DNA from 2 places in the Paraburkholderia acidisoli genome. Region 2 is predicted to be linked to the other one. Evidence: riboswitches for the same ligand, from Rfam matches in the RefSeq annotation. Region 2 holds a riboswitch; the other holds the start of a gene.
The links. A riboswitch is a leader RNA that binds a small molecule or an ion and turns the genes downstream of it on or off. The one in region 2 is predicted to bind thiamine pyrophosphate.
Positions count from the first base shown of each region.

Region 1: another riboswitch for thiamine pyrophosphate. It lies ahead of FAZ98_RS12645 (FAD-dependent oxidoreductase); the one in region 2 lies ahead of thiC (phosphomethylpyrimidine synthase ThiC).

Region 1 covers NZ_CP046913.1:2,858,563-2,873,988, reverse strand. Annotated here, with positions in the region: gene FAZ98_RS12680 (glutamate synthase-related protein) at 1-3,615, shown strand, start outside; gene FAZ98_RS12675 (glutamate synthase subunit beta) at 3,728-5,194, shown strand; gene thpR (RNA 2',3'-cyclic phosphodiesterase) at 5,398-5,979, shown strand; gene FAZ98_RS12665 (D-amino acid dehydrogenase) at 5,995-7,359, opposite strand; partial or broken gene FAZ98_RS12660 (MFS transporter) at 7,523-8,770, opposite strand; gene FAZ98_RS12655 (SDR family NAD(P)-dependent oxidoreductase) at 9,121-9,894, opposite strand; gene FAZ98_RS12650 (ABC transporter ATP-binding protein/permease) at 9,891-11,645, opposite strand; TPP riboswitch at 11,976-12,090, shown strand; gene FAZ98_RS12645 (FAD-dependent oxidoreductase) at 12,425-13,573, shown strand; gene thiS (sulfur carrier protein ThiS) at 13,640-13,837, shown strand; gene FAZ98_RS12635 (thiazole synthase) at 13,909-14,727, shown strand; gene thiE (thiamine phosphate synthase) at 14,724-15,426, shown strand, end outside.
Region 2 covers NZ_CP046913.1:1,209,146-1,224,571, forward strand. Annotated here, with positions in the region: gene bamC (outer membrane protein assembly factor BamC) at 1-1,012, shown strand, start outside; gene FAZ98_RS05230 (L-lactate permease) at 1,119-2,717, opposite strand; gene FAZ98_RS05235 (hypothetical protein) at 2,944-3,429, opposite strand; gene FAZ98_RS05240 (glycine zipper 2TM domain-containing protein) at 3,685-3,906, opposite strand; gene thiC (phosphomethylpyrimidine synthase ThiC) at 4,111-6,042, opposite strand; TPP riboswitch at 6,142-6,271, opposite strand; gene FAZ98_RS05250 (GreA/GreB family elongation factor) at 6,351-6,755, opposite strand; gene FAZ98_RS05255 (EamA family transporter) at 7,667-8,638, shown strand; gene FAZ98_RS05260 (entericidin A/B family lipoprotein) at 8,868-9,005, opposite strand; gene FAZ98_RS05265 (ferritin-like domain-containing protein) at 9,389-9,928, shown strand; gene FAZ98_RS05270 (MFS transporter) at 9,997-11,217, opposite strand; gene FAZ98_RS05275 (phosphodiesterase) at 11,369-12,196, opposite strand; gene FAZ98_RS05280 (ABC transporter ATP-binding protein) at 12,219-13,286, opposite strand; gene FAZ98_RS05285 (ABC transporter permease) at 13,283-14,206, opposite strand; gene FAZ98_RS05290 (ABC transporter permease) at 14,215-15,039, opposite strand; gene FAZ98_RS05295 (ABC transporter substrate-binding protein) at 15,078-15,426, opposite strand, start outside.

The DNA.
Region 1 (15,426 bases), 1.6 Mb from region 2:
ATCGCCTTTACCGACGGCCGCCAGATCGGCGCGACGCTCGACCGTAACGGTCTGCGTCCGGCGCGCTACATCGTCACGGACGACGACCTCGTCATCATGGCGTCGGAAGCCGGCACGCTGCCGATTCCCGAGTCGAAGATCGTCAAGAAGTGGCGTCTGCAGCCGGGCAAGATGTTCCTGATCGACATGGAACACGGCCGCATCATCGACGACAAGGAACTGAAGGACAACCTCGCCAACGCCAAGCCGTACAAGAGCTGGATCGACGCCGTGCGCATCAAGCTCGACGAAATCGAGCCGAAGGCGGAAGACGTGGCCACGGCGCGCGCCGAAGCCGCCGCGCTGCTCGACCGTCAGCAGGCGTTCGGCTACACGCAGGAAGACCTCAAGTTCCTGATGGCGCCGATGGCGATGTCGGGCGAAGAAGCCGTGGGCTCGATGGGCAACGACTCGCCGCTGGCGGTCATGTCCAACAAGAACAAGACGCTCTTCAACTACTTCAAGCAGCTGTTCGCGCAGGTCACGAACCCGCCGATCGACCCGATCCGCGAGAACATGGTCATGTCGCTCGTGTCGTTCATCGGCCCGAAGCCGAACCTGCTCGACACGAACAACATCAACCCGCCGATGCGTCTCGAAGTGTCGCAGCCGGTGCTCGACTTCAAGGACATCGCGAAGATCCGCGCGATCGAGCAGTACACGGGCGGCAAGTTCAGCAGCTACGAGCTGAACATCTGCTATCCGGTGGCCTGGGGCAAGGAAGGCATCGAGGCGCGTCTCGCTTCGCTGTGCGCGGAAGCCGTGGACGCGGTCAAGTCGGGCTACAACATCCTGATCGTGTCGGACCGCCGCGCGGACCGCGACAACGTCGCGATTCCGGTGCTGCTCGCCACCTCGGCGATCCACTCGCACCTCGTGCAGCACGGTCTGCGCACGAGCACGGGTCTCGTCGTGGAAACGGGCGCGGCGCGTGAAACGCACCACTTCGCGCTGCTCGCCGGTTTCGGCGCGGAAGCCGTGCACCCGTACCTCGCGATGGAAACGCTCGCGCAGATGGCGCAGGGCCTGAAGGGCGATCTCTCGCCGGAGAAGGCCGTCTACAACTTCACCAAGGCGGTGGGCAAGGGCCTGCTCAAGGTGATGTCGAAGATGGGCATCTCCACGTACATGTCGTACACGGGCGCGCAGATCTTCGAAGCGGTCGGTCTCGCCGACGACCTCATCGCCAAGTATTTCAAGGGCACGGCCTCGAAGGTTGGCGGCATCGGCCTGTTCGAAGTGGCGGAAGAAGCGATCCGTCTGCATCACGACGCGTTCGGCGACAACCCGGTGCTCGAGAACATGCTCGACGCGGGCGGCGAGTACGCGTACCGCGTGCGCGGCGAAGACCACATGTGGACGCCGGACGCGATCGCCAAGCTCCAGCACTCGGCGCGCAGCAACTCGTACCAGACGTACAAGGAATACGCGCATCTGATCAACGATCAGACGAAGCGCCACATGACGTTCCGCGGTCTCTTCGAGTTCCGTATCGACCCGGCGCGCGCGATTTCGATCGACGACGTCGAGCCGGCCAAGGAAATCGTCAAGCGCTTCGCCACGGGCGCGATGTCGCTCGGCTCGATCTCGACGGAAGCGCACGCCACGCTGGCGGTCGCCATGAACCGTATCGGCGGCAAGTCGAACACGGGTGAAGGCGGCGAAGACGAGAAGCGCTACCGCAACGAACTGCGCGGCATTCCGATCAAGAACGGCGACACGATGCAGTCGATCATCGGGCCGGAAGTCGTCAAGGACATCCCGCTGAAGGACGGCGACTCGCTGCGTTCGAAGATCAAGCAGGTCGCGTCGGGCCGCTTCGGCGTTTCGGCGGAGTACCTGTCGTCGGCGGACCAGATCCAGATCAAGATGGCGCAGGGCGCGAAGCCGGGCGAAGGCGGTCAGCTGCCGGGCCACAAGGTGTCGGAATACATCGGCAAGCTGCGTTATTCGGTGCCGGGCGTGGGCCTCATTTCGCCGCCGCCGCACCACGACATCTACTCGATCGAAGACCTGGCGCAGCTGATTCACGATCTGAAGAACGTGAACCCGGTGTCGTCGATCTCGGTGAAGCTGGTGTCGGAAGTGGGCGTGGGCACGGTGGCAGCGGGCGTGGCGAAGGCCAAGGCCGACCACGTCGTGATCGCCGGTCACGACGGCGGCACGGGCGCCTCGCCGCTCTCGTCGCTCAAGCATGCGGGCACGCCGTGGGAACTCGGTCTGGCGGAAACGCAGCAGACGCTGGTGCTGAACCAGCTGCGCGGCCGTATTCGCGTGCAGGCCGACGGCCAGATGAAGACGGGCCGCGACGTGGTGATCGGCGCGCTGCTCGGCGCGGACGAATTCGGCTTTGCCACGGCGCCGCTCGTTGTGCAGGGCTGCATCATGATGCGCAAGTGCCACCTGAACACCTGCCCGGTGGGCGTGGCCACGCAGGATCCGGTGCTGCGCGCGAAGTTCTCGGGCCAGCCCGAGCACGTCGTCAACTTCTTCTTCTTCATTGCCGAAGAAGTGCGCGAAATCATGGCGAATCTGGGTATCCGCAAGTTCGACGATCTGGTCGGCCGCGCGGATCTGCTCGACACGCGCCGTGGCGTGGAACACTGGAAGGCGAAGGGTCTCGACTTCTCGCGCGTGTTCTATCAGCCGCAAGTGGGTGCCGAAGTCGCGAAGAAGCACGTCGACACGCAGGACCACGGTCTCGACCGCGCCCTCGATCACACGCTGATCGAAAAGGCGAAGGCCGCGATCGAAAAGGGCGAGCACGTCTCGTTCATCCAGCCGGTGCGCAACGTGAACCGTACGGTCGGCGCGATGCTCTCGGGCGTGGTGGCCAAGAAGTACGGCCACGACGGTCTGCCGGAAGACTCGATCCACATCCAGCTGAAGGGCACGGCGGGTCAGAGCTTCGGCGCGTTCCTCGCGCGCGGCATCACGCTGGATCTGGTTGGCGACGGCAACGACTACGTGGGCAAGGGCCTCTCGGGCGGCCGCATCATCATTCGTCCGACCAACGACTTCCGCGGCAAGTCCGAAGAAAACATCATCTGCGGCAACACGGTGATGTACGGCGCGCTCGAAGGCGAAGCCTTCCTGCGCGGCGTGGCGGGCGAGCGCTTCGCGGTGCGTAACTCGGGCGCGACGGCGATCGTCGAAGGCACGGGCGACCACGGTTGCGAATACATGACGGGCGGCACGGTGGTCGTGCTCGGCGAAACGGGCCGCAACTTCGCGGCGGGCATGTCGGGCGGTATCGCCTACGTGTTCGACCCGGACGGTTCGTTCGCCGGCAAGTGCAACAAGTCGATGGTCGCGCTCGACCCGGTGCTGCAACAGGCCGAGCAGGAGCGCACGGTCGACCGCGCGCTGTGGCACGCGGGCCAGACCGACGAAGCGCTGCTCAAGGGACTCGTCGAGCGTCACTTCCAGTTCACCGGCTCGCCGCGTGCGAAGGCGCTGCTCGAAAACTGGGATGCGGCGCGCCGCCAGTTCGTGAAGGTGTTCCCGACGGAATACAAGCGCGCGCTGGGCGAGATCGCCGCGAAGAAGGCCGGCCAGGAAGAACTGGCGGCCTGATCCGCAAGCGCGATTCGCCCACGACTGAACGAAGACGAAGCGCCCGCCGCGCACTGGATGCGGCGGCGGGCGCGGTCCCCCTCACTGAATACATTAGATAGACGAGAACCACATGGGTAAGGCAACCGGTTTTCTCGAGTTCGAGCGCCAGCATGAGGCGTACGAAGCACCGCTCACGCGCGTGAAGCACTACAAGGAATTCGTCGCGGCGCTTTCGGACGCCGACGCGAAAGTCCAGGGTGCGCGTTGCATGGACTGCGGCATTCCGTTCTGCAACAACGGCTGCCCGGTCAACAACATCATTCCGGACTTCAACGACCTCGTGTTCCGCCAGGACTGGAAGAACGCGATCGAAGTCCTGCATTCGACCAACAACTTCCCCGAGTTCACGGGCCGTATCTGCCCGGCGCCCTGCGAAGCGGCGTGCACGCTCGGCATCAACAACGACCCGGTCGGCATCAAGTCGATCGAGCACGCGATCATCGACAAGGCGTGGGCCGAAGGCTGGGTCGCGCCGCAAGTCGCGAAGCACAAGACGGGCAAGAAGGTTGCCGTCGTCGGTTCGGGCCCCGCGGGTCTGGCCACCGCGCAGCAACTCGCGCGCGCCGGCCACGACGTGACCGTGTTCGAGAAGAACGACCGCATCGGCGGCCTGCTGCGTTACGGCATCCCCGACTTCAAGCTGGAAAAGTGGCTGATCGACCGCCGCATGCGCCAGATGGAAGCGGAAGGCGTGACGTTCCGCACCAACGTCTTCATCGGCAAGGGTGAGCTGCCGGCGTATATCGGCAACACGGCGAAGGAAACCGTCACGCCGGAGGAACTGAAGGAACAGTTCGACGCGGTGGTGGTGGCGGGCGGTTCGGAAACGCCGCGCGACCTGCCGGTGCCGGGCCGCGAACTCGAAGGCGTGTATTACGCGATGGAGTTCCTGCCGCAGCAGAACAAGGTCAATGCCGGCGACAAGCTGCCGGACCAGTTGCTCGCCAAGGGCAAGCACGTGGTCGTGATCGGCGGCGGTGATACGGGCTCCGACTGCGTGGGCACGTCGAACCGTCATGGCGCGAAGAGCGTCACGCAGTTCGAACTGCTGCCGCAGCCGCCGGAAGTCGAGAACAAGCCGCTCGTGTGGCCGTACTGGCCGGTCAAGCTGCGCACGTCGTCGTCGCATGACGAAGGCTGCTCGCGCGACTGGTCGGTGGCGACCAAGCGTATCGAAGGCAAGAACGGCAAGGTCGAGAAGCTGATCGCCGCGCGTATCGAATGGAAGGACGGCAAGATGGTCGAAGTGCCGGGCTCGGAATTCGAAATGAAGGCCGACCTCGTGCTGCTCGCCATGGGCTTCACGCAGCCGGTCTCGCCGGTGCTCGACGCGTTCGGCGTGGAAAAGGATGCGCGCGGCAACGTGCGCGCCGCGACCGAAGGCGACAAGGCGTACTACACGTCGGTGGACAAGGTGTTCACGGCGGGCGACATGCGTCGCGGCCAGTCGCTGGTGGTGTGGGCGATCAGAGAAGGCCGTCAATGCGCGCGCTCCGTCGACGCGTATCTGATGGGCAGCACGGAATTGCCGCGTTAACAGGCGGATATGGGATTGGAGTCAGCGCTAAAGCGCTAACTCCAATCGACACGCGAAGTTTTCTGCGCCGCGCTCGCGTTTCGTTCCGAAGCGCGAGGCGTGAATGGCGCACCGTCGAACCGGGCACCTGCATGGGTGGCCCGGTTTTTTTTCGCCCGGCGCGCTACCATGACCGATCCCGCATTCGCCGATACGGCCCGATCATGTCCGATGCGCGCGCGACCGATCGTGATTCCGCCGAGCCGCAGCAGTGGCACCGCTGCTTCATCGCGCTCGCCCCCGATGCGCCCACGCGCCACGCGCTGGCCACGCTGGAAGTGCCGCCGCGCGCGCGGCGCGTGCCGCAGGCGCAGTTGCATCTCACCGTGGCGTTCATCGGCGCGATGTCGTTCGAGCAGGGCGACGCGCTCGCGCGCGGGCTCGCCATTCATGCCCCGCACGCCCGGCCCATGCCGCGCGCCGAGGTCACGAAACTCGATTACTGGCCGAAGCGCGCCACGCCGCGCCTGATGGTCGCCGTGCTGGCGATGTCGGAGGCGTTCGCGGCGCTCGACCGGCGCGTGCGTGCCCTGTTGGGCGAAGCGGGTTTGCCGCTCGATGCGCGGGCGTTTCGTCCGCATGTGACGTTGGCGCGCTTTCCGCGCGATGCGGCGGCGGTGCCCGCCATCGGCGAAGACACGGCCTTGCCCGCGCCGCTGCGCTTCGAATCGCTCGTGCTGTATTCGAGCACGCTCGCGAAGCAGGGCGCGCGATATGAGGCGCTTGCCGTGGTGAAGCTGGATTGAGCGCCCGCCACGCGCTCAGTTTCGATACCGCCCCAACGTCAGCCCGTCCAGATCGATCTCCGGCGCGCGCTGCGTCACGAGATCGGCGAGCACGCGGCCCGAGCCCATCGACATCGCCCAGCCCGTCGAGCCGTGGCCCACGTTGAGCCACAAGCCGTCCACGCCCGAGCCGCCGAGCAGCGGCGCGCCGTCGGGGAGCATCGGCCGGCGCCCGACCCAGAATTGCGCCGACGAAGGCGCGCCCGCGTGCGGAAACCAGTCGTCGAGCACTTTCATGAGCGTTTGCAGCGCCTGCTCGCGCAGCGTCGCGCGATGATTGCCGAGTTCCGCCGTGCCGGCCACACGCAGATACGGCCCGAAACGCGTGATCGCCGTCTTGAGCGACTCGTCCATGAGCGCGGCGCGCGGCGCTTTCTGGTCGTCGACCACGGGCAGCGTCGCCGAATAGCCCTTCACCGGATAAAGCGGCACGCGCACGCCGAGCGGCGCGACCAGCGCCGCGCTTTCCACGCCCAGCGCGACCACGACGGCGTCGGCGGCGAGCGTCTGCGGCGTGGCGTCGGCGGGTTCGTTGAGTTCGGCGGGGCGCAGGACTTCGGCGGGCGCGCGGCGCTGCTCGCGGCGTTCGCGCCGGTTGTTGGCGGCGCCGCGGCCGGGCACCGCGCGCACGCGCACGCCGTTCACCTTGCCGCCTTCGGACTCGAGCGCGAGCACTTCGGTGTCGAACAGGAAGTTCACGCCTTGCGCCTCGCACACCGAGCGCAGCTCGCGGGTGAAGCGCGCGCAGTCGCCGGCTTCGTCGTCGGGCAGATAGATGCCGGCCACGGGCTTCACGCGCGACCACGCGAGGCCGGGCTCGATCTGCGCGCAGGCGGCGGCGTCGAGTTCGCGATAGACGATGCCCGCGTCGCGCAGCACGCCCAGCGCCGGTTGCGCGAGCGCGAGGTCGTAATCGCTGCGGAACAGTTGCAGATAACCCTGGCTGCGGCCGTATTCGAACGCGTGCGTCGCCTGGAACGCGTGCAGACATTCGCGGCTGTAGTAGGCGATGCGCTGCATGCGCTGCTTGTTCACGCGAAAGCGCGCGAGGTCGCATTCGCGTAGCCAGCGCGCGATCCAGCGCCATTGCGCGGCGTCGAGCGTGGGCCGGAACACCAGCGGCGAAGTGGGCTTGAGCAGATATTTGACGAGCTTCGCGGGCATCCCGGGCGCGGCCCAGGGCGTCACGTAACCGGGCGCGATCACGCCCGCGTTGCCGAAGCTCGTGCCGAGCGCGACGCCCGGTTCCCGCTCGATGACCGTGACGTCGCAGCCTCGTTCGCTCAAGTAATACGCAGTTGCCACGCCGATCACACCGGCGCCGAGGACGATCGTTTTCATGCCGGTCGAGCAGTTTGGGACGGACGGTATTGCAGCATGTTCGCGCTCATCGTGCAGCGGAACCGGCAGACGGCGTGTCGCGCTGAGGGTGGGCCGGATCGGCGGATAAATCGGCGGACGAATCGGTGGAAGAATCGGTGGGCGAATCGGCAAGTGTCGGCGTGGGCGCTTCGGCCAGCGCCTTGCCCTTCGTTTCGGGCAGGCACAGCGCCGCGACGATCACGAGCAGATAGCCCGCGCCCGCCACCACGCCAATGGATTTCACGAGCGACATGCTCTGCGCGAAGCTGCCGACGAGGATCGGGAAGAACGAGCCGAGGCCGCGCCCGAGGTTGTAGCAGAACCCCTGGCCGGAGCCGCGTATCGCGTTCGGATACAGCTCGGACAGATACGCGCCCACGCCGGCGAAAATGCCCTGCACGACAATGCCGAGCGGAAAGCCCAGCGCGAGCATCGCCGTATCCGTGATCGGCAGCATGGTGTAGGCCATGCCGAGCGCGAACGAGCCGATCGCGAACAGGATGAACGAAGCGCGCCGGCCGATCTTGTCGCAGAGAATCGCACCGACGATATAGCCCGTGAACGAGCCCACGATCAGCACGATCAGGTAGCCGCTCGTGTTGAACACCGAAAGATGGCGCACGGTCTTGAGATAGGTCGGCAGCCACGTGGTGATCGCGTAGTAGCCGCCGAGCATGCCGGTGCACAGCGCGCTGCCGAGCAGCGTGGTGGCGAGATGCGTGCGCGAGAAGATCTGCAGGAAATGGCCGTGAGACTCGCCGGCTTCGCGGGCGCGGCGCGTGGCGAGAAAAACCTCGGGGTCGCTCACGTTGCGGCGCACGTAGAGAATCCACAGCGCGGGCAGGATGCCGATCCAGAAGCACGCGCGCCACGCGTATTCCTCGGGCAGCAGCGCGAAGAACGCCCAGTAGAGAATGGCCGCCGCGCCCCAGCCGAACGACCAGCTGCTCTGCACGGTGCCCACGGCTTTCGCGCGATGCTGCGGCGAGCGGATCGTCTCCGCCATCATGATCGTGACCACCGACCATTCGCCGCCAAAGCCCACGCCTTGCAGCGTGCGCGTGGCGAGCAGCTGCCAGAACGAATGCGTGAAGCCGGAAAGGCAGGTGAAGACCGCGAAGGTGGCGATGGTCCATTGCAGCACGCGCACGCGGCCGTAGCGGTCGGCGAGGATGCCCGCGAGCCAGCCGCCGAGCGCCGACGAGATCAGCGAACTCGTCGCGATCATGCCGGCTTCGCTTTTCGTCATGCCCCAGCTCGCGATGAGCGTCGGGATCAGGAACGAGTAGATCATGAAGTCGAACGCGTCGACGGCGTAGCCGCCGAAGCCCGCATAGAGCGTGCGCCGCTCGCGGCCGTTCAACTCGGTGAACCACTGAAAGGTGCTCATCGCGTGTCATCCCCCTGTTGTTGTGCGCGTCGAGGTCCGTGAACGTGCAGGGACCTCGCGCCATCGACACAATCGGCAAACGAAGCTGGCGGCGCCGCGGCCGCGCGACGAGGGCGGCGGCGAACATGCCGATGGAAAGCCGCCCGTTTGCGTTGCGCGGATGCCCGGTATTTTACGGTGCCAGGCGGTACCGGCGCGAGGGAACAATTTTGGCGCGCGATGCGGGGCCGCGTGGGCGCGTCATTTCGATAGCAAGCGAACGAAGCAGCGGAGCGGAACGATGCCGGCGCGGGGGAGGTGAAAAGGGAGCGCAGGCGATGCGGCGGCGGATGCCGCAAGAACGCGAATGCCTAGCCGAGCGTCAATCCGCCGTCGACATGAATCACCTGGCCGGTGATGTGGCGCGCCGCGTCGCCGAGCAAAAAGGCGATGAGTTCGGCGATGTCGGTGGGGTCGGCCACGCGGCCGAGCGGCGTGGCTTCGGCGGCGTGCGCCCACGCGGGCGCGTTCTCGGGCGTCGGGCCCGCGTCCTTGCGGGTGTAGCCGGGCGCGACGCAATTGACCGTCACGCCGCGCGGCGCGAGTTCGGCGGCCGCGGTTTTGGCGAGCGCTTCGAGCGCGGCCTTCGCGGCGGCGGTGGCCGCGAACGGCGCGTCGGCGCGATAGCGGTGCGCGACGAACGAGCTGAGCGCAACCACGCGCCCGCGCGCCGAGCGTTCGAGCGCGGGCCGCGCGTGCTGCACGAGTGCGGCGAAGGCGGCGGGCATGGCCGCGAACGCGTGCGCGAGGGCATCGGCGTCGAGTGTGGCGAGCGTTTGCCGCTGCGCGTGGCCCGCATTGGCGACGAGCTGGTCGAGCGCGCCGAAGTGCGCGAGCGTGGCTGCGACGAGCGCGGCGGCCGCGCCCGTTGCGGCGAGATCGGCGCCGAACGTGGCGCAGGTCGCGCCATGCCGCGCGCACTGCGCGGCCACGGCGTCGAGCCGCGCGCGCGAGGCGGAATCGGCGCCGCGCGCGTGCAGCATCAGGCCCACGCCGGGCGCGGCGAGCCGACGCGCGAGCGCCGCGCCGATACCGGAGCCGGCGCCCGTGATCAGCACGACACGATCCGCGCGCGTGTCGCTCATGCCGCGACGCGCTCCGCCGTGCGCTCGATTTCGAGCGTTTCGTGGTGATACGCCGCGAGCGATTCGCGATGCGCGACGCTCACGATGGCGGCCTTCGGCAGACGTTCGACGAAGAGCTTGTAGAGGCGGCCTTCGTTGTCGGCGTCGAGCGCGCTGGTCGCTTCGTCGAGGAACAGATAGTCGGGCTTGTGCAGCAGCACGCGCGCGCCCGCGAGACGTTGCTGCTCGCCCGGCGAGAGCACGCGGGTCCAGTGACCCGACTCGCCCAGGCGCTCGGCATAGTCTTCCAGACGGCAGGCGCGCAGCGCTTCGCGGCAGTCCTCGTCGCTGTAAGCGTCGGCGGGCGAGGGATAGGTGAGCGCGGCCTTGAGCGTGCCGATCGGCAGATAGCTCTGCTGCGGAATGAACATCATGCGCGCGTCCACGGGCGCGTCGATCGACCCTTCGCCGAACGGCCAGAGCCCCGCGAGCGCGCGCATCAGCGTGCTCTTGCCCGCGCCCGACGGACCGCGCACGAGCCAGCGCGAGCCCGGCTTGATGGCGATGTCGCGCACGGTGGAGAGCGGCGTGCCGTTGGGCAGCGCGAGCTTGAGGTGTTCCGTCGCCAGCTCGTTGCTGTCGATGAAGTGCAGATTGATGCCGCCGTGCTCCGTGGCCGGCGAGACGCTTTCCTTCAGGCGCGGCGAGTGCACCACGCGCACGAATTCGCGCAGACGATTCACCGTGGCGCGCCATTCGACCAGCGTCGCGTAACTGTTGATGAACCACGAGAACGAATCGCTCACCGTGCCGAACGCCTGCGAAATCTGCATCAGCACGCCGAACGTGAAGGCGCCCGCGAAGTAGCGCGGCGCGGCCACCACGAGCGGGAAGATGATGGCGATCTGGCCGTAGAAGCTCAGCACGAAGGTGAGGCGCTTCGTGTACTTCATCACGCGCCACCAGTTTTCGCGGATGTGCTGGAAGAGGCCTTGCGTGTTGTTGCGCTCGGTGTCCATGCCGTCGTAGAACGCGATCTGCTCGGCGTTCTCGCGCAGGCGGATCAGGCCGAAACGGAAATCGGCCTCCACCTTCTGCTGCTGGTAGTTGATCGACACGAGCGGGTGGCCGACCTTCTGGATCACGAGCGAGCCGAACACGGCGTAGAGCGCGGCGGCCCAGACCATGTAGCCCGGAATGGCGATGGGCGTGCCGCCCAGCGTGACGGTGAGCGCGCCCGCGAGCGTCCAGAGGATCGTCACGAACGAGATGAGCGTGACGACGGTGGAAAGCAGGTCGAGCGTGAGCGAGAGCGTGGTGGTCGCGAACGACTGGAGGTCGTCGCTGATCCGCTGGTCGGGGTTGTCGGCGAGACGATCGCGCTCGATGCGGTAGAACGCGCCCTTGCCGAGCCATTCGTTCAGAAAGCGCGTGGTGAGCCACTGGCGCCAGCGAAAACCGAGCATCTGGCGCAGGTAACGGCCGTACACCGCGAGGATGATGAAGCCGAACGCGAGGCCCGTGAAGATCATCAGCAGATGCGGGAACTGCTTGACGTCCTTGTTCTGCAACGCGTTGTAGAAGTCGGCGTTCCAGCTGTTCAGGCGCACGTTGATGTACACCACGAGCAGGTTCATCACGATGATCGCGACGAGCAGGCCCCAGGCGATCCAGCGTTCCTCGGACACCCAATAGGGCTTGATCAGGCTCCACGCGGTGATCTTCTGATGCTCGTTCTGATCGGGCGTGGCGCGGGAAGATTGGTTGGTCATGTGCGTCCTGATGTTGGGCCGGCAGCGATTTTCGCAGCGATTCTGTCGCCGGCCGCTTAAAGGAGTCTTAACCGCGGAGTTGAGACCGCGGCGGCCTCGGTGGCCTCGGTAGCCGCAGTAGCGTTACCCTCGGGCGGTTTCGGCACTCATTGTCTCACCGTGCGCGCGCACCGCGCCAAATCGACACGCAATGCCGCGCGGCGTTCCGGCCCAACTGGCCGCAGCGCCGCGAAACGTGCCTGAAACAAGGGCTTGCGGCGATTGTGCCAGAGCGCGAGCCCCGTGCCGCCGAGGTTTGCGGGCGCTCCGCGTTTTGTGGTCTAATAATCGATGACGAAACAGGGGTGCTTCACCGGTATGCCGGGCATGCCGCCAGTGAGGCTGAGAGAGACCCTTCGCACCCGATCCGGGTAATACCGGCGCGGGAAGTTTCCAGAAGTTCTGGCTGGTGTTCTCGTTCCGCTTCTCGTTGACTTGTCGCTGCGCGAATGCGCGCGAAGTCGCACGAAGAACGCCAGTTTCCCGCCGGGCGGCATGCCTGGCGCTTCGGACCCGCACCATCGCGCGTCATCGCGCATCGTCGTCGCGGGTCATGTGCGCCGGAACAGCCTCACGGTCGGCCTTGCCAGCCGGTTTCGTCCTTGGGTACGTCTGCAGCTGCCGTACGGAAAGGATCCGATGACCGCCACTATTTCAGCTTGTTCCCCCATTTCCGCGCGTCGCGTGAGCTTCGTCGCGCGCGCCGCGATTCCGTTCGCCGTGCGCGCGGGAGCGCCGTCATGAGCCGCGCCACTCCGCAAGGCGCGAACGGCACGCCCGACTTCGCCGTGCTCGGCGGTGGCCTGAGCGGCCGTCTGGTCGCCTGGCGCCTCGCGGGCGCGGGCCATCGCGTCGCGCTCTACGAGCGCGGCGGTCCCGAGGGCGGCGAAGCGGCCGCGTGGGTCGCGGCCGCGATGCTCGCGCCGCTCGCCGAAGCCGCCGTCGCCGAAATGCTCATCACCGAACTCGGCGTAGCCTCGCTCGAAAGCTGGCCGCGCATTCTGGCCGAGCTGCCCGAACCCGTGTTTTTCCAGCGCAACGGCACGCTCGTGGTCTGGCACAGCGCCGATCGCACCGAAGCGCCGCTGTTCGAGCGCCGCGTGCGCGCCAACGCGCCGCGCGAACTCGCCGATGCCCATTTCATGGCGCTCGCGGGCTCGCAGCTCGACGCCGCCGAACCGGCGCTGGCCGGGCGCTTCGCGCGCGGCTGGCTGCTCGACGGCGAGGGCCAGCTCGACAACCGTCAGGCGCTCGCGGCGCTTGCGGCGGGACTGGCCGAGCGCGGTGTGCAGACGCACTGGCATACGAGCGTCGACGAAACCGATCTGCCGCGTGCGCGCGTGACGATCGACTGCCGCGGGCTGGGCGCGAAGCCGGTCATGCCGGGCCTGCGCGGCATTCGCGGCGAGGTCGCGCGCGTGCACGCGCCGGGCATCGGCCTGACGCGGCCCGTGCGCCTGCTGCACCCGCGCTATCCGCTCTATCTCGCGCCGAAGGAAAACGACGTCTACGTGATCGGCGCGACCGAGATCGAAGGCGAGGACCGTTCGCCCGTGAGCGTGCGCTCCGCGCTCGAACTGCTGAGCGCGGCGTTCGCGGTGCATCCGGCGTTCGGCGAGGCGCGCATCCTCGAGCTCAATTCGCAGTGCCGTCCCACGCTGCCCGACCATCGGCCCGCGCTCGTCTGGGACGGCAAGTCCACGCTGCGCCTGAACGGCCTGTATCGCCACGGTTTCATGATCGCGCCCGAAGTCGCCGACGAAGCCGTGCGGGTCGCGCAGGCGCTGTTCGATGCGCGCGTCACCGACGCCGATTCGTTCGAGACGCTGCGCCGTGCCTCGCGCTGGGGCGAGATGCTGCACGCGCAGGGCGCGCACGAGCCGGCCTGAGCCTTGCGCGAGATTCATCGGCAGAAACCGCACCGTATTAAACAGTCAGTCGCCAACACTATTCATATGGACATCCAGATCAACCAGAAGCCGCTCACGCTGCCCGAAGGCGCGACCGTCGCCGACGCGCTCACCGCTTACGGCGCGCGTCCGCCGTTCGCCGTCGCCGTGAACGGCGACTTCGTGGCGCGCGGCCAGCACGGCGCGCGCGCGCTCAAGGCGGGCGACCGGCTCGACGTCGTGAGCCCGGTGGCCGGCGGCTGAGCGCCGCTCGCCGTCGTTATCCGGCGTCTCCCGTGCATTCCGGCGCTCGCGCCACACCAGGATCGATTGTCATGACCTCATCCCCAACTCCCGCCGACGCGCTCACGCTCTACGGCGAAACCTTCGCGAGCCGCGTGCTGCTCGGCACCTCGCGCTATCCGTCGCTGCAATCGCTCGGCGATTCGATGGCGGCCGCGCGCCCCGGCATGATCACCGTCGCGCTGCGCCGCCAGATGAACGACGGCTCGGCGGGCGCGGGCTTCTTCGATCTGCTCAAGCGCCACGGCGTGCCGCTCTTGCCGAACACGGCGGGCTGCCTGACCGTCGACGAGGCGGTGACCACGGCGCACATGGCGCGCGAAGTGTTCGAAACCGACTGGATCAAGCTCGAACTGATCGGCGACGACTACACGCTGCAACCCGACCCCGTTGGCTTGATCGAGGCGGCCGGCCGGCTCGTGAAAGACGGCTTCAAGGTGCTGCCGTACTGCACCGAAGACCTCGTGATCGGCCGCCGCCTGCTCGACGCGGGCTGCGAAGCGCTGATGCCGTGGGGCGCGCCCATCGGCACCGGCAAGGGCGTGATCAATCCGTACGGCTTGCGCGTGCTGCGCGAGCGGCTGCCCGACGTGCCGCTGATCGTCGACGCGGGTCTCGGCCTGCCGTCGCACGCGGCGCAGGTGATGGAGTGGGGTTTCGACGGCGTGCTGCTCAACACGGCGGTCGCGCAGGCGACGCATCCCGAGGCGATGGCGCGCGCTTTCGCGCTGGGCGTGGAAGCGGGCCGCGCGGCGTATCTGGCCGGGCCGATGGCCGAGCGCGAGGCGGCGGTGGCGAGCACGCCCGTCGTCGGCATGCCGTTCTGGCACCAGGATGGAGATCAACGATGACCGATACGCTGCAACTCAAGAGCCGCGAGCTGTTCTGGCCGCCCGCCGACGAACTCACCGCCGCGACCGAGCGCATCCGCGCGCGGCTGGGCGAGTGGCCGCCCACGCACGCGCCGTGGCGGCTTTGCCTCACCGCGCCTGACGCGCCCAACGGCGGCGATCTGATCGTCGTCAGCGACGCCGCGCCGCATCTCGCCAGCATCGCGCGCTGGATGACCGAAGGCGCGGGCGTGATCGAAGCGCTCGCGGACAACCCGAAGGCCGCGCGCGTCACGCTGCATCTGGGCGGCGAGCGCTACGCGCTGGAAGGCGAACTCGCCGAAGACTGGATGCCCGCGCTGGCGGCGTTTCTCGACTGCGGTTTCGATCCGCACGACGCGCTCGTGCTGGCGATGGCCTGGCGCGACGGCGACGACGCGCAGGCCGACGCGTGGCCCGTGGACATCGCGCGCTTTCCGCGCGTGCTCGGTCTGCCCGACGCGCCCGCGCAGCCGTTCGCGCCGTGCCCGGCGAAGCTCGGCCTCTATCCCGTGCTGCCCACGGCGGACTGGGTCGTGCGGGTGCTCGATTTCGGCGTGAAAACGGTGCAGTTGCGCAGCAAGCAGCCGAAATCGGCGGCGCTCAACGACGAAATCGCGCGCTGCGTCGCGGCGGGGCAACGCCACAATGCGCAACTTTTCATCAACGATCATTGGCGGG
Region 2 (15,426 bases):
CGGGGAAACGTCGCTGTCGTCCCTGAAGCAGACCCAGGCCGACGCGCCGCCGTCCGACCAGACGTCGGTGCTGCCGCAATTGCCGGGCATGCATCTTCAGCGTGACGGCACGGAAAGCTGGCTTGTCATCGACAACCGCACGCCCGACCAGGTCTGGGCGCAGGTGCGCCGCTTCTGGCAGGAGCAAGGCTTCCTGCTCGTCGTCGACCAGCGCGACAAGGGCGTGATGGAAACGGACTGGAACGAAACCCATCCGAAGATCAGCGACGGCATCATCCGCAATACGCTCTCGTGGGCCACGGGCAATTCGTACGTGACCGCCGAGCGCAACAAGTACCGCACGCGCCTCGAAACGTCGCCCACGGGCGGCACTTACGTGTTCATCAGCCAGAAGGGGCTGAGCGAGCAGTTGTCGGGCACCAACAACGACACCAGCAAGTGGGTGCCGAAGCCCAACGATCCGGGTCTCGAAGCCGAATACCTCAAGCGCCTGATGGTCACGCTCTCGCGTGCGAAGCCGGGCGTGCCCGACGCGCAGATCGCGGCCGAAGCCGACGCCAAGGCCAACCCGAAGAAGGTGCCCGACGCCGCCGCCGCGTCCATCGCCGCGCAAAACGTCGCGGCCGTGGGTCAGCAGTCGGGCGGTTCGGAAGGCACCTCGGGTCAGTACTCGTCCACCGAACTCACGCTCGGCGAGCCGTACGACCGCGCCTGGGTGCGCGTGGGCATCGCGCTCGACCGCGGCAATTTCACCGTGGACGACAGCGACCGCACGAAGGGCATTTACTACGTGCGCTACGTCGACCCGAAGGACATGACGTCGGCCGAGCAGGGCTTCTGGAACCAGATCTTCCACGGCCGCAAGGAAAAGGTCGCGAAGCAGTACAAGGTCAACGTGCGCGCGGTGACGGAGAACCAGACGCGTGTCGCGATCATCGACGACAACGGTCAGGTCGATTCGTCGCGCCCGGCACGCGAGATCATGAGCCTCGTGGTCGACGAACTGCACTGAGCGTCAAGCGCTGGATCGCCGGTCACCCATATCGGCGTTCGATAAAAAAAGCCCGCATTTCGCGGGCTTTTTTCTTGGCCGCCGCCAATCGCGCTCGCGGCGGCCTTCAATGCGGAATCATCCACGTCAGCACGTTCTGCTGCAGCCACACGAGTATGCCGAGCAGCACCGTCAGCAGGATCGAATGCTTGAAGGTCTTGGCGAACACGTGGCCTTCCTGGCCCTTGAGTTCGGTGGTGGCGACGCCCGTGGCGATGTTCTGCGGCGAGATCATCTTGCCCATCACGCCGCCCGACGAGTTGGTGGCCGCCATCAGCACGGGATTGAGGTTGAGCTGCTGCGCGGCCACGACCTGCAGATTGCCGAACAGCGCGTTGCCCGAGGTGTCGCTGCCCGAGAGGAACACGGCCACCCAGCCGAGGAACGCGGAGACCAGCGGGAAGAACGCGCCCACCGAGGCCACGCCGAGCCCGAGCGTGTACGTGAGCCCCGAATAGTTCATGAGGAACGCCAGCCCGACGATGGTCGCGACCGTGAGGATGGCGATGCGCGTTTGCACCCACGTGTCGCCGATGGCCGCGACGAACTCGGCGGGTTTCAGGCGCACCACGAACGCGGTGATGATGGCCGCGACCAGAATGGCCGTGCCCGTCGCGAGCGGCTGGAAGTCCCAGATCGCGCCGTACGGCGTCTTGTAGAGCGTGATGAAGACAGCCTTGTCGAGGCCGGGCCACGGCACTTTGACGTCGCCGATCGTGAACACCTTGGCGACCGTCCAGACGATCACCACGGCCGCCACGATGATCCACGGATACCAGCCTTGCGCGCCCGTCACGCTGCCGCGCACCTCGCTCGCGCGATCGACCTTGATCGCGAAGCGGGCATCGGGCGCGGGCTTCCAGACGCGCAGGAACAGGATCGTGAGGATCAGCGAGACCAGCGAAGAGAGCACATCCGTGAGGCTGTAGTTGATGTAGTTCGCGGTGAGGAACTGCGTGATCGCGAAGCTGCCGCCCGAAACCAGCAGCACGGGCCAGATGCGCAGCATGCCGCCCACGCCCGCGTAGATGGCGATCACGTAGAACGGCAGCAGCAGCGCGAAGAACGGCAACTGGCGGCCGACCATTTGCGCGAGCAAGTCGGCGGGCAGGTGGGTGACGGCGCCGAGCACGGTGATCGGCACGCCCAGCGCGCCGAACGCCACCGGCGCCGTGTTGAAGATCAGCGTGAAGGTGAGCGCTTCGAGCGTGGGGAAGCCGAGCATGATGAGCAGCGAGCTCGTGATGGCGATCGGCGTGCCGAAACCCGAGATGCCTTCGAACAGCGCGCCGAACGAAAAGCCGATCACCACGAGCACGATGCGCCGGTCGTTCGGCAGATTGTCGAGCAGCCACATGCGGAACGCGGCGAAACGGCCCGAGCGCAGCGCGATGTTGTAGAGCAGGATGGCCGTGACGACGATCCACATGACCGGCCACAGCGCGAACACGGCGCCCGCGAGCACCGAATCGATCGCGAGCCCCACGGGGAATTGCCAGCCGAGCACCGCCACGAGCAAGCCCACTACGAGACCCGCGAGCGACGCCTGCCACGCGGGGCGGCGCGCCCAGCCCAGCATCGCGAGCACCGTCAGGATGGGCAGCACGGCCACGAGGAAGGAAAACAGCAGCGAATTGCCGATGGGAGTCAACAGCTGGTGGAACATGACGTCTCCTTTGTGCTGGTTCGAATCGGCGCGGCGAGTGAGCGCGCGCGCCGGGGCACGTCGTCAGCGTATTAAGGCTGTGCTTCAAATCCCCGAAGCCCTTTCGAGAATAGGAAACGTGAGGGAGGCGTCAAGGGAGGGAAACTACGGTCCGGCACCGTTTCGGGATGTGCCTGCGGGCGCCTTCACGAACGGAGGCGCCGGTCCCACGTTGCGCGTATGCGCATCAATGCCAGTGTCCGCCGCCGCCGTGCCCGCCGCCACCGCCCCAGTGCCCGCCACCGCCGCCCCAATGGCCGCCGCCGCTCCAGTAGCCGAAGCCGAACGAAATAGCGGGCGCGCCCCAGCCATAACCGTAGCCGTAGCCATAAGCGGGCCAGGCGCCGTAAGCGGGGTAAGCTGGGTAAGGGTAAGCAGCGGGGTAAGCAGCAGGGTAGTAGCCCGGCCACGCGGAGTACGCGGGCACGGCGAGCGCGACGGGCTGGGTGGAGTAGAGCGGTCCCGGATATTGGGCGTCGGGAACGGCGGCGGGCGCCGGATTCGGATTCGCGGTGCGCGCAACGGCGGTTGCCTGCTGCGTGCCCGAGGCGGGCACCGTGGCGCCGTAGTAATAGGGATAGGGCGAGTAGCCGTACGGGGTGTAGTAATAGCAGCCCGAGAGTGCGAGCGTGGCACCCGCGAGGGCGATCAACGATAGTCTGGACGGCTTCATGGCGAACTCCCCGGCGTTGCTGCACGTAACCGGATGAGCTTACGCCCGAAGTGTTCGCGATGGGTTGCCGTTCGAGAACAGCTCGTTAACGGATTGTTTCAGCAGGATTGTTTCAGCGCGACGCACTGAACGCCGCGCCAGAAAATGGACCGCGGGACCGCGGCCGCGCGAGACGCACATACGGCCAACGCGACGCCAACGCGATGTAGATCGCGCACGAATCTACATCGCGCTGTTTTTCCTGATGCGCAGGTTTTACTTGCCGACCTGGTTGCCGATAATGCCGCCGACGGCCGCGCCGCCCACCGTCGACAGCGCGCTGCCGCCGATCGCCGCGCCCGCGACACCACCCACACCGGCGCCGATCGCGGTATCGCGGTCGCGTCTCGACATGTTGTCGCAAGCCGAAAGACTGCCCAGCACGGCGACGATCGACGCCGCCGTAACCAAAGTGCGTGCACGTGCGAGGGTTTTCATTGTCCGACTCCGAGAAGTTATGTGCAGTGCGTCATGGGCGTATGCACACGTCGCACCTCCAATACACGCATCGTAGGCAAACGACCGGTATCCGGGTGTATGCGCTTGTCAGCGAGTTGTCGGAGTCGTTAAAAAATGTATCAGCACGCGGGCGGCCGCACGGGCATCGCCGTGCGGCCGCTGATCGACGCGATGACTGCGCCTTTATTGACGCTGATAAATCTCGGCGCCTTGCTTCACGAACTCGACCGCCTTCACTTCCATGCCCTTCTTGAGCGCTTCGGCGTCGCTCATGCCTTGCTTCGCCGCGAAGTCGCGCACGTCCTGCGTGATCTTCATCGAGCAGAAGTGCGGGCCGCACATCGAGCAGAAGTGCGCGACCTTGGCCGAGTCCTTCGGCAGCGTCTCGTCGTGAAACTCGCGCGCCTTGTCCGGATCGAGACCGATGTTGAACTGGTCTTCCCAGCGGAACTCGAAACGCGCCTTCGAGAGCGCGTTGTCGCGCACCTGCGCGCCCGGATGACCCTTGGCCAGATCGGCCGCGTGCGCCGCGAGCTTGTACGTGATGATGCCTTCCTTCACGTCGTCCTTGTTCGGCAAGCCCAGGTGTTCCTTCGGCGTGACATAGCAGAGCATCGCGGTGCCGAACCAGCCGATCATGGCCGCGCCGATACCCGAGGTGATGTGGTCGTAGCCCGGCGCGATGTCGGTGGTGAGCGGTCCGAGCGTGTAGAACGGCGCTTCGTCGCACCATTCCAGTTGCAGGTCCATGTTCTCCTTGATGAGCTGCATCGGCACGTGGCCCGGGCCTTCGATCATCACCTGCACGTCGTGCTTCCACGCGATCTGCGTGAGTTCGCCGAGCGTCTTCAGTTCGCCGAGTTGCGCTTCGTCGTTGGCGTCGTAGATCGAGCCGGGGCGCAGGCCGTCGCCCAGCGAAAAGCTCACGTCGTATTCCTTCATGATTTCGCAGATCTCTTCGAAATGCTCGTAAATGAAGGATTCCTTGTGATGGGCGAGGCACCACTTGGCCATGATCGAACCGCCGCGCGACACGATGCCGGTCATGCGGTTGGCCGTGAGCGGCACGTATTGCAGGCGCACGCCCGCGTGGATCGTGAAGTAGTCCACGCCTTGCTCGGCCTGTTCGATGAGCGTGTCGCGGAACATTTCCCACGTGAGGTCTTCGGCCTTGCCGTTGACCTTTTCGAGCGCCTGATAGATCGGCACCGTGCCGATCGGCACCGGCGAGTTGCGCAGGATCCACTCGCGCGTTTCGTGGATGTGCTTGCCGGTGGAGAGATCCATGACGGTGTCGCCGCCCCAGCGGATCGCCCACGTCATCTTGTCGACTTCCTCGCCGATCGACGACGTCACCGCCGAATTGCCGATGTTCGCGTTGATCTTCACGAGGAAGTTGCGGCCGATGATCATCGGCTCGCTTTCCGGGTGGTTGATGTTCGCAGGAATGATCGCGCGGCCGCGCGCGACTTCCTCGCGCACGAATTCGGGCGTGATTTCCTTGAGCGCATCCTTGCCGAAGGCCGCGGCGCCGAACGCCTGGCCCGGATGCTGGCGGCCCATCATGGCGGCGAGCTTCGCGCCGTTCGGGCCGCTGGTCTTGAGGCTTTCGAGGTATTCGGCGCGGCGCTGGTTCTCGCGAATCGCGATGTATTCCATCTCGGGCGTGATGATGCCCTGACGCGCGTAGTGCATCTGCGTGACGTTCTTGCCGCGTTGCGCGCGGCGCGGCGTGCGATGCAGGCCGGGGAAACGCAACTCGGCCGTGGCCGGGTCGGCGGCGCGCTCGCGGCCGTAGTCGGAGGAGAGGCCCGGCAGCGCTTCGGTGTCGCCGCGCTTTTCGATCCACGCCTGACGCACTGCGGGCAGACCCGCGCGAATGTCGATCTGCGCTTCCGGGTCCGTGTACGGGCCCGACGTATCGTAGACGTAGATCGGCGGATTCTTCTCGCCGCCGAAGCCCGTGGGCGTGTCCGATTGCGTGATCTCGCGCATGGGCACGCGGATGTCGGGCTGCGAGCCGCTCACGTAGATCTTGCGCGAATTGGGCAGCGGCGCGATGGCGGCTTCGTCGACGTGCGCGTTGGCGGAAATGAATTTGGGGTTGGCGTTCATGCCTGTCTCTCCATGCAAAGCAAAGTGGGAACGAGGCTTAGCAGGAGACGAGACGGAACGTGGACGGACTTCGCGATGAAGGATGACGTGCGAATGAGGCTGCGAAGTCCGGACGCTTCCCTGCGCTGGCATTATCCAGATCAGGTTCAAAGGGTATTTCTCACCCGCGCAATACGCTGCACGACTTTCGTTCAGTGCGGCGCATGACGCAGGACCCCCGCGTAAGCAAGGCCAGACGATACACCGCGCTGCGACGATCTGGCAAGTGCCTTTGCGCGCGCCGTGTGCCCGGCATGGCTCGCGGGCGCTTACAGCGAGAAGTCGTCGGCGGCTTCGGGCTGGAACAGGATGCGCTCGATCTTGAGCGTTTCCACCGCGCCGCTCGGCGGCATGAAGCGCACCGTGTCGCCGCGTTTGGCGCCCAGCAGCGCGAGGCCCGCGGGCGAAAACACGTTGAGGCGGCCTTGCTCGACATTCGCGCCTTGCGGATACACGACCGTGTAGGTGAACGGCTCGCCCTGATCGTTCACGAGCGTGACCTGCGAGTTCATCGTGACGATGTTCGCGCCGACATCGCGCGGCTCGACGATCTCGGCGCGTTCCAGGAATTCGTCGAGCATGGTTTGGCGCGCGGCGGCGCCGGGTTCCGCGGCGCTTTTTTCGAGGCGCGCGAGATCGAGTTCGGTGAGGTAGCGGATTTTTCGGGACGACATGGCGGTTCTCCTTCCGGCGAGCGGAGCGGTGTATCGATCGGGTTATCGGGATCGATGGTGCGGTTCGAGTTTCAGCGGCGGCACAGCGCGGCTAACGAGACGTGATGGATCGGCCCGGAGCCCGACGAAACGGCTCCGGTGCAGCGAAGGAAGCGTTCAGTGCGGACGCCGGGCGGCGTGGAGCGGGGCGCGCGGGGTCGTGGGCGAATGGCGGAAGTGCGCAGCCGGGTTCGCGAAAGGATGTCGCGCGACGGCTGGGACGGCGTACCCACGCGATTTGCCAGGCGGGCTATGAAGCGGGCCGCCAGGCGGCTTGCACGACGTTACGCCGCGCGCGCGCGCCAGCGCACCGTGCGAAGCGCACGGCGGCAGGGCGGAATCGGGGCGTGAAGCTAACGTGTGCATGGAGACGATTTTGGGCCGAGCCGACCATAACGGTCAGGCTCGGCCCGTAAAAATATGAAAGTGAATCGAAAGAATTGTTGATGCTAGCACGATCTCGATAAGCTAGCGCAAGATCGGAGCCCGCGCGATTTTTTCCTGTCGACAGAAGAAAACAGCACGCCGTCCAGGCTGCGGAGCGACCGCGTTTTGCGCGCCTGCAACTGTTGCGCATAAAGCCTTTCGAAAGCGGCCGCAACGCCATGCGATGCTGCATAATGCGTGGCGCGCAGGGCCTGGATCGGTCTGAACGAACTTGTCTCAACGAGTCGGTGTGAAGGAGTCTGCATCACTATCGCAGGCACTTTTCGGGTCGCGCGTAGTCATCGTTTCATGCTCCGTTTTCTTCAGCGTCTCCCGCGTCCTCAGCGCCTTTTTCGCCTCCGCACCATGTCGTCGAGCTTCACTCGTCCCGCCGCCGCACTCACGCCGGGATGTCCGCGCGCCATCCGTCTTCCCGGTTTCGCGTCATGACGACGCCGCTTCGCTCCACCACGCGCACGCTTGCTGCTGGCGCGCTGCGCTTCGCCACGGCGCTATGGCGCTTCGCGCGCTCGCTGCGGCTGCCGCAAACGCGCGGCGGTCAGGTCGCGCTGGCGCTGGCCGTCGTCTATTTCGTCTGGGGCTCGACCTATCTGGGCGTGCACGTGGCGCTCGAATCGTTTCCGCCGCTGCTGCTCTCGGGCCTGCGCAACCTGCTCGCGGGCATCGGTTTGTTCGTGTTCGCGCTGCGCCGGCGGCCTGTGATGCCAACGCTCGTCGAGGTGCGCAACGCGGGCGTGGTCGGCACGATGCTGGTGGGCTTGTCGAGTGGCATGCTCGCGTACGGCATGCGTACCGTAGGCACGGGTACGGCGGCCGTGATGGTCGCCACGGTGCCGCTGTTCGCCACGTTGATCGCCGCGCTCTCGGGGCGCCGCGTCGCGAAAGCCGAGTGGGGCGCGATCGCGCTCGGGCTCGTGGGCATTGCGATCCTGAGTCGCGGCGGGGGCGCCTCGGGTACGCCGGGCGGCTGTCTCGCGATTCTGTGCGGCGCGCTGTTCTGGGCGGTGGGCGCGCATCTGGCCGGGCGGCTCGCGCTGCCGAAGGATCTGTTCATCGCCACGGCCTTGCAGATCGGCCTGGGCGGCGCGATTTCGACGCTCGTCGCGTGGGTCAGCGGTGAGCGTATGGGCGAGCTGCATTTTTTGCCCGTGGCCGCGTTTCTCTACCTCATGTTGATCGGCACGATGGCCGCGTATGTCGCGTATGGCTATCTCATTCGCCATACGAGCCCGCTCGTGGCGAGCAGCTGCATGTACGTGAATCCGGTTGTGGCCGTCGCGCTGGGCGCGCTATTCCTCGGCGAGCCGATCACGCATGCCACGGTCATCGCGACCGTGCTGATTTTGGGCAGTGTCGGCTTGTCGTTCATCTTCGACGACCGGCGCCGCGCCGCTTGATTACCGGCGTGGGTGTCGCTTTGGCGCCCTCGCCGGCCAACGCATCGCGATCACGCGGGCAGCCTCGAACAGCCTTCTACTCCCGCCAATAAACGCACGGCCGCGCCGCGATGGATTCGCGGCGCGGCCGTTCGCAGACTTCGTTCACATCCAGCCGGTTTTCGTCCTCGATACGCACATTACAACGGCGTGCACGGGCCCACCGGCGCCAACACCGTCGTCAGCCCGATTACTTCGCCTTTTCGGCGGAGTTCGTGACGGCGTGGCCGCCAGCGGAAACGTCCTCGCCGGCGCCCGCAATCGTATTGCAGGCGGCCAGGCCAGCGATCGATGCGGTAACGAGAAAGAGTGCAATCAGGCGCTTCATGAGGAGATCCTCCACGGTGTCTAGGGAACTCTCCTTGCGCACGGGGCGTGCCTGAAAGATTCGGTACTTTTTTCAGGGTGCCGCCGACCCGTTTCCGGCGCGAAAAACCGGCTCGGGAGCGGCGTTTGCGCTAGGCGAATGTCGGCGTGAAGCGGTCCCGTCGGGTTTTGTCGGTGTGCGGGCGAGCTTGCAGTACGTTCGCGGATCGAATCCCGACCGCCACGCGCCTGCCCATCAACGATGCAAACCGGCGCGCCGCATTACGTGCAGCCATGTGCAGCTTTTGCACGGTATGCGCGAGTGCGGACGGCGAGTTGTGGCCAGATTGACCGGATTCACGCCAACGCCAACCCACAAGGCACCAACGTTCGAAGGAGAGTGAGATGTCGACTACTACCCACGCTTCGTATGAATTCAACCTCAAGCGCGTGCGCGAGGAAGCGCGCCGCAATCTCGAGCAAGGCCCCGTCACCGAAAACTACGGTGCGGATCGCAAGACCGTGCTGAAGCTGCTCAACGATTCGCTCGCCACGGAACTCGTGTGCGTGCTGCGCTACAAGCGCCACTATTTCATGGCGAAGGGCATTGAGTCCGAAGCGGTGGCGCAAGAATTTCTCGAGCACGCGAACGAAGAACAACAGCACGCCGACATGCTCGCGGCGCGTATCGTCCAGCTCGGCGGCGAGCCCGACTTCTCGCCGGCGCACCTCGTGGAACGCTCGCATTCCGAATACAAGGAAGGCAAGAATCTCGAAGACATGATCCGCGAGAACCTGATCGCCGAGCGCATCGCCATTGAGAGCTATCGCTCGATCATCCAGTATCTCGGCGAAGGCGACACGACCACGCGCCGTATCTTCGAAGAGATTCTGGCGGTGGAAGAAGAACACGCCGACGACATGAGCGACCTGCTCGACAAATAAGCGGAAGACGTCGAGCGAGAGACGCGCCGGTCGCCCGGCGCGCATCGCCAGATCAAGCCCGCAGGCGTTTATTGCGCCGACGAAGCCTGAGCGCCCGCGCCTTCGCGCGGGCGCGTTGCATAGTGGATCCAGCCCGCGAGCGCCGTGAAGGCCAGGCCCGCGACGCACGCGCCCACCCAGCCGAACGCGTGCCACGTGATCGCGCCCACGGCCGAGCCCGTCGCGCCGCCAATGAAATAGCAGACCATGTAGACCGTATTCACGCGGCTGCGCGCCTCGGGCCGCAGGGCGTAAATGCGCGACTGGTTCGAGATCTGCGCGGCCTGCACGCCCACGTCGAGCACGATCACGCCGATCACGAGACCGACGAGACTTTTCCCCGAAAACGCGAAGATCACGAACGCCAGCGCGAGCAACGCGAGCGAGAGCGTGATGACGGCGCGCGGCCCGCGCTTGTCGGCGGAACGGCCGGCCCACGGCGCGGCCAGCGCGCCCGCTGCGCCCACGATGCCGAACAGCCCGGCGGCCTGCGGACCGAAATGGAATGGCTCGCCCGCGAGCAGGAACGTGAGCACCGGCCAGAACAGGCTGAATGCCGCGAACAGACAGGCGCCCGTTGCCGACGCTTCGCGCAGGCCTTTCAGCTCGACCGCGAGATGCCACATCGAGCCGATCAGCTTGCCGTAGCCGAGCGTCGAGGTCGGCTGGCTTTTCGGCAGCTTTTTGACGATGACGACGGCGAGCACGAGCAGCGCGACGATCGACGCGCCGAACACCGCGCGCCAGCCGAAGTACTGGCCGATGAAACCGGCCGCCGTGCGCGCGAGCAGGATGCCGAGCAGCAGGCCGCTCATGACGGTGCCGACCGCATGGCCGCGGCCTTCGGGCGGCGCGAGTTCGGCGGCGAACGGCACGGCCTGTTGCGCGATGGTGGCCAGCACGCCGATGGCGAGACTTGCGGCGATCAGCACGACGAGCGTGGGCGCCGTGGCCGCGACGAGCAGCGCGACGCACACGAGCGCGATCTGCAGCAGGATGATGCGGCGGCGGTCGTAGCGGTCGCCGAGCGGGGCGAGCAGCAGCATGCCGAGCGCGTAACCGAGTTGCGTTGCCGCGGGCACCGCGCCGATCCACGCGGCCCCGGACGGAAAGCTTTGACGAAAATCGTCGAGCAGCGGCTGGTTGAAATAAATGTTCGCGACCGTCACGCCCGCGATGGTCGCGAGCAGGAGCAAAAGGCCGCGCAACGAGCGGCTCTCGCCGGCGGTTGCGGAATCGGTGTGGGACATGATGTGAGGCGGGCGGCGCCCGGCATGCGTCGGCTGGCTTGGAGCGTGCCGATCATACCGGAGCGCGCGCAATCGTGCTGATGGCGCTGGCGGCGCGGCGCGCAGGCGCGCGCCGCCGCCGCGACCGGGTGCGGGGTACGGGAAGCGGGAATCAGGCGATCAGTTCGCCGGACATATCGTGAAACGGGTAAGGACCGTCGAACGCGTCCACGTAGCCGTGGTGCGTGACGAGCCCGCCGCGCGCCTCGTAGCGATGGATCGCGTAAGCGGCCGGTTCGAGCGTGAAGGTCGAAGGCGCGTCGGGCGCCAGATCGAGCGTGACCTGGTGCGCGGGCGCGGGCACGGCCGCGGCAATGGTGCCGCCGAAGCGCACGAACATCGGCCGGTGCACGTGGCCGCACAGCACGCGCTCCACGTTCGGGTGGCGCGCGATCAGCGCTTCGAGTTGCTCGGCGGCGCGCGGCTCGAGACGAATCGCGTCCATGTGCGCGATGCCGCAATCGAACGGCGGATGATGAAGCGCGACGATCACGGGCAACTCGCGCGCGGCGTCGAGCTGCTCTGCGAGCCACGCGAGACGCGCCTCGCAGAGCGTGCCGGCGCTCTGGCCCGGCTGCATCGAATCGAGCGCGATCACGCGCAGCGGCCCGAGGTCGACGGCGTACTGAATGAAGTCGCCGCCTTCGCGCAGTTCGGGGCGATCGGCGAAGACTTCGCGCAGCGGCTCGCGCGCGTCGTGATTGCCGATCAGCAGCCAGTAGGGAATCTCGAGCGTGTCGAGCAAGGTTTTCAGATGTCGATACTCCTCGACCGTGCCGCGGTCGACGAGATCGCCGGTCATCAGCACGGCGTCGGGGCGCGGCGCGAGGGCGTTCAGGCGCGCGATGGTGCGCGCGAGGCTCGCCGCCGTATCGACGCGACGGTAGGCGAGCGCGCCGGGTTGCTTGATGTGCAGGTCGCTGATCTGGACGAGCAACATGGAATTCTCCACTGTGTAGAAATTACGCGAGCGCGATCAATGCTTCCGGGGCGATCGCGATACCGACAGGCGTGCCGCGAGCCAGTTCGATCCGGCCCGCGACATCGACGAAAAGCGCATCGGGTGCCGCACCGCCGATCGTGAGGCGCGTGCGCTCGCCGAGAAACGTGGCCTGTTCGATCACGCCGCGCAAGGGCGCGACGGCGGGATCGGCGAGCGTGGCGTCTTCGGGGCGGAAGAACAGCTCCGCCGCGCCCGATGGGTTGGTGCTTGCCGCATGCGTCGCGCTGGCCGCACGCTCTACACGTATTGCGCCGCCGCTCGTGCGCAGCATGCCGTCCTGCCATTCTCCGGCGAGCCGGTTGAGCGTGCCGATGAACTGCGCGACGGCGCGGCTCGCGGGCTGGTAGTAGATCTCGCGCGGCGTGCCGATCTGCTCGATGCGGCCCGCGCTCATGACGACGATGCGGTCGCCCAGTTCCATCGCCTCGGCCTGATCGTGCGTGACGTACACGGTCGTCACGCCCAGTTCGCGCAGGAGCGTGTTCATCTCGGCGCGCAAGGTGTCGCGCAGGCGCGCGTCGAGCGCGGTGAGCGGTTCGTCGAGCAGCAGCACGCGCGGACGCGGCGCGAGCGCGCGGGCCAGCGCCACGCGCTGCCGCTGGCCGCCCGACAGCTGGCTGATGGGCTTCGCGGCGTGCGCTTCGAGGCGCATCATCGCGAGCAGTTCGTCCACGCGGGCCCGCGCCTCGGCGGCGGGCACGCGCTGGATCTTGAGGCCGTAGCCGATGTTGCCGCGCACGTCGAGGTTTGGAAACAACGCGTAGTTCTGGAACACCATGCCGACCTTGCGGCGTTCGATGGGCAGCGCGGTCACGTCTTCGTCGCCGAACGCCACCCGGCCGTGCGCGTCGGGCATCTCCAGACCGGCGATGATGCGCAGCGTGGTGGTCTTGCCGCAGCCCGAGGGGCCGAGCAGCACCAGCGTTTCTCCCGCGCCGATCGTCAGATCGAGCGCTTCGAGCACGCGCGCTCCGTGAAAGGTCTTGGCGCAGCGCGTGAGCGTGATCGGGATCGATTCGAGTTTCATACGGTGTCCTTCGGTTTCTGCCGCTTGTGCTGCTTTCCCGCCACGCCGGGCACGTCCACGCCGAGCCATTGCATTGCCACGAGCAGCGGCATGGTCATCAGGAAGAACAGGATCGTGTACGCGCTGCCCACTTCGAGCCGCAGCGAGGCGTAGGTGTCGGCGAGACCCACGGGCAGCGTTTTCGTGTCGGGCGTGTGCAGCATCCACGTGAGGTTGAATTCGCCGATCGAGAGCGTGAGCACGGCGAGCGCGCCCGCCACGATGCCGGGCCGCGCGTTGGGCAGCACGATCGTCACGAAGCGCTGCCAGAAGCTCGCGCCGAGGCTCGCGGCGCCTTCTTCGAGCGTGCGCAGATCCGCTTGCGAGCACACGGCCGCGACGGGCCGCACCATGAACGGCAGCGTGAACACCACGTGGCCGACCACGATGAACGCCACGCTCATGCGAAACGCGGAGAAGCCGCCGTAGACCACGAGCAGCGCGAGCGCCGAAGCGAGGCCCGGCAGCGCGACCGGCAGCACGAGCAGTTCTTCGATCACGCGCGACAGACGCGTCTTGCTGCGCGCGAGCGCATAGCCCGCTGGCACGCCGGTGAGCAGGGTGACGGCGAGCGTCGCGGCGGCCACTTCGAGCGAGAGGAACACGCTCGCGTGATATTGCGTCCAGACTTCGTCGAGCCAGCGCAGCGTGAGACCGCTCGCCACGCCGCGAAAATAGTTGACCGTGAGCCCGGCGACGATCGACATCACCACGGGCACGATCAGGAACGCGCAGGTGGCGAGCGTGACGAGCCACTGGCCGCACGCGATCCACGTGCGGGCGGTGGGCACCGCGAAACGGCGCGGCGTGCGTTGCGCGCCGGGTGCGTCGTCGTTGTGCGAGCGCGTGGAAGCGGGCAGCGAATGCAGGGGCGACTTCATGGGCGACTTCATGCGGTGGCCGCGACGGCCGAGCCCGTCACGCTGCGCGCGAGCGTGAGCACGGCCCACGTCACCACGCCGAGCACGATCGAGAGACCGGCCGCCGTCACCATGTTCGCGTTGAGCGTGAACTCGGTGTAGATCGTCATCGGCAAGACGTCGATGTCGGTGGCGAGCGTGAAGGCGGTGCCGAACGCGCCCATCGCCGTCGCGAAGCAGATTGCGCCCGCGGCGACGAGTCCCGGCGTGAGCGCGGGCAGCACCACGTCGCGAAACACGCGCCACGGCGAGGCGCCGAGCGAGCGCGCGGCTTCTTCGAGCGAGGCGTCGAGCTGGCCCGCGACCGCCATCACCGTGACGATCACGCGCGGAATCGAAAAGTACAGATAGCCGATGAAGAGGCCCGCCATCGAATACGCGAACACCCAGCGCTCGCCCGTGAAGCGCAGCGCGAGCGCGCCGATCAAGCCTTGGCGCCCGGCGAGCATGATGACCATGAAGCCGACCACCACGCCCGGAAACGCGAGCGGAAACGTGAGCAGCGCGAGCAGCGTGCGGCGTCCGGGGAAGGCGCGGCGCGCGAGCAGCAGGCCGCAGATAGTCGAGATCACGAGCGTCGCAGCGGTCACGGCCGCCGACAGCGCGACGGTTGCCACGAGGCTTCGCATGTAGCGGCCGTTGGTGAGGAGGGCGCGATACGTGTCGAGGAAATGGCCGTCGGCGCTGACCTGCACGAGCGTGACCATCGGCAGCAGCCAGAAGGCGAGAAACACGGCGAGCGCGGGCGCGAGTAGCGCCACGCGCCAGCGCAACGGAAAAGTCAGGTCGTGCATGAATCGGGCAAATGATGGGGCGATGAAGCGAACACGGCTCAGTGCATGATCTGCAGATAGCGCTCGCCGAAGCGCTGTTGCTGCGCGGCCATCTTGCCGAAATCCACCGGCTTGGCGCGCGCGTATTCGCTCGCGGGCAGGAACTTCGCGGCGGCCTCGGGCGAGAGCGTGTTCGCGCGCACCGGGCGCAGATACGCGTTGGCCCACAGCTTCTGGCCTTCGTCGGAGAGCACGAAATCGAGCACTTTCTTGCCGTTGTCGGCGTGCGGGGCGTTCTTCACGAGGCTCATCACGTAGGGCACGGAAATCGTGCCTTCCTTCGGAATCACGAATTCGACGTTCGCGCCGTCCTTGTACTTCGCGCGATAGGCGTCGAAGTCGTAGTCG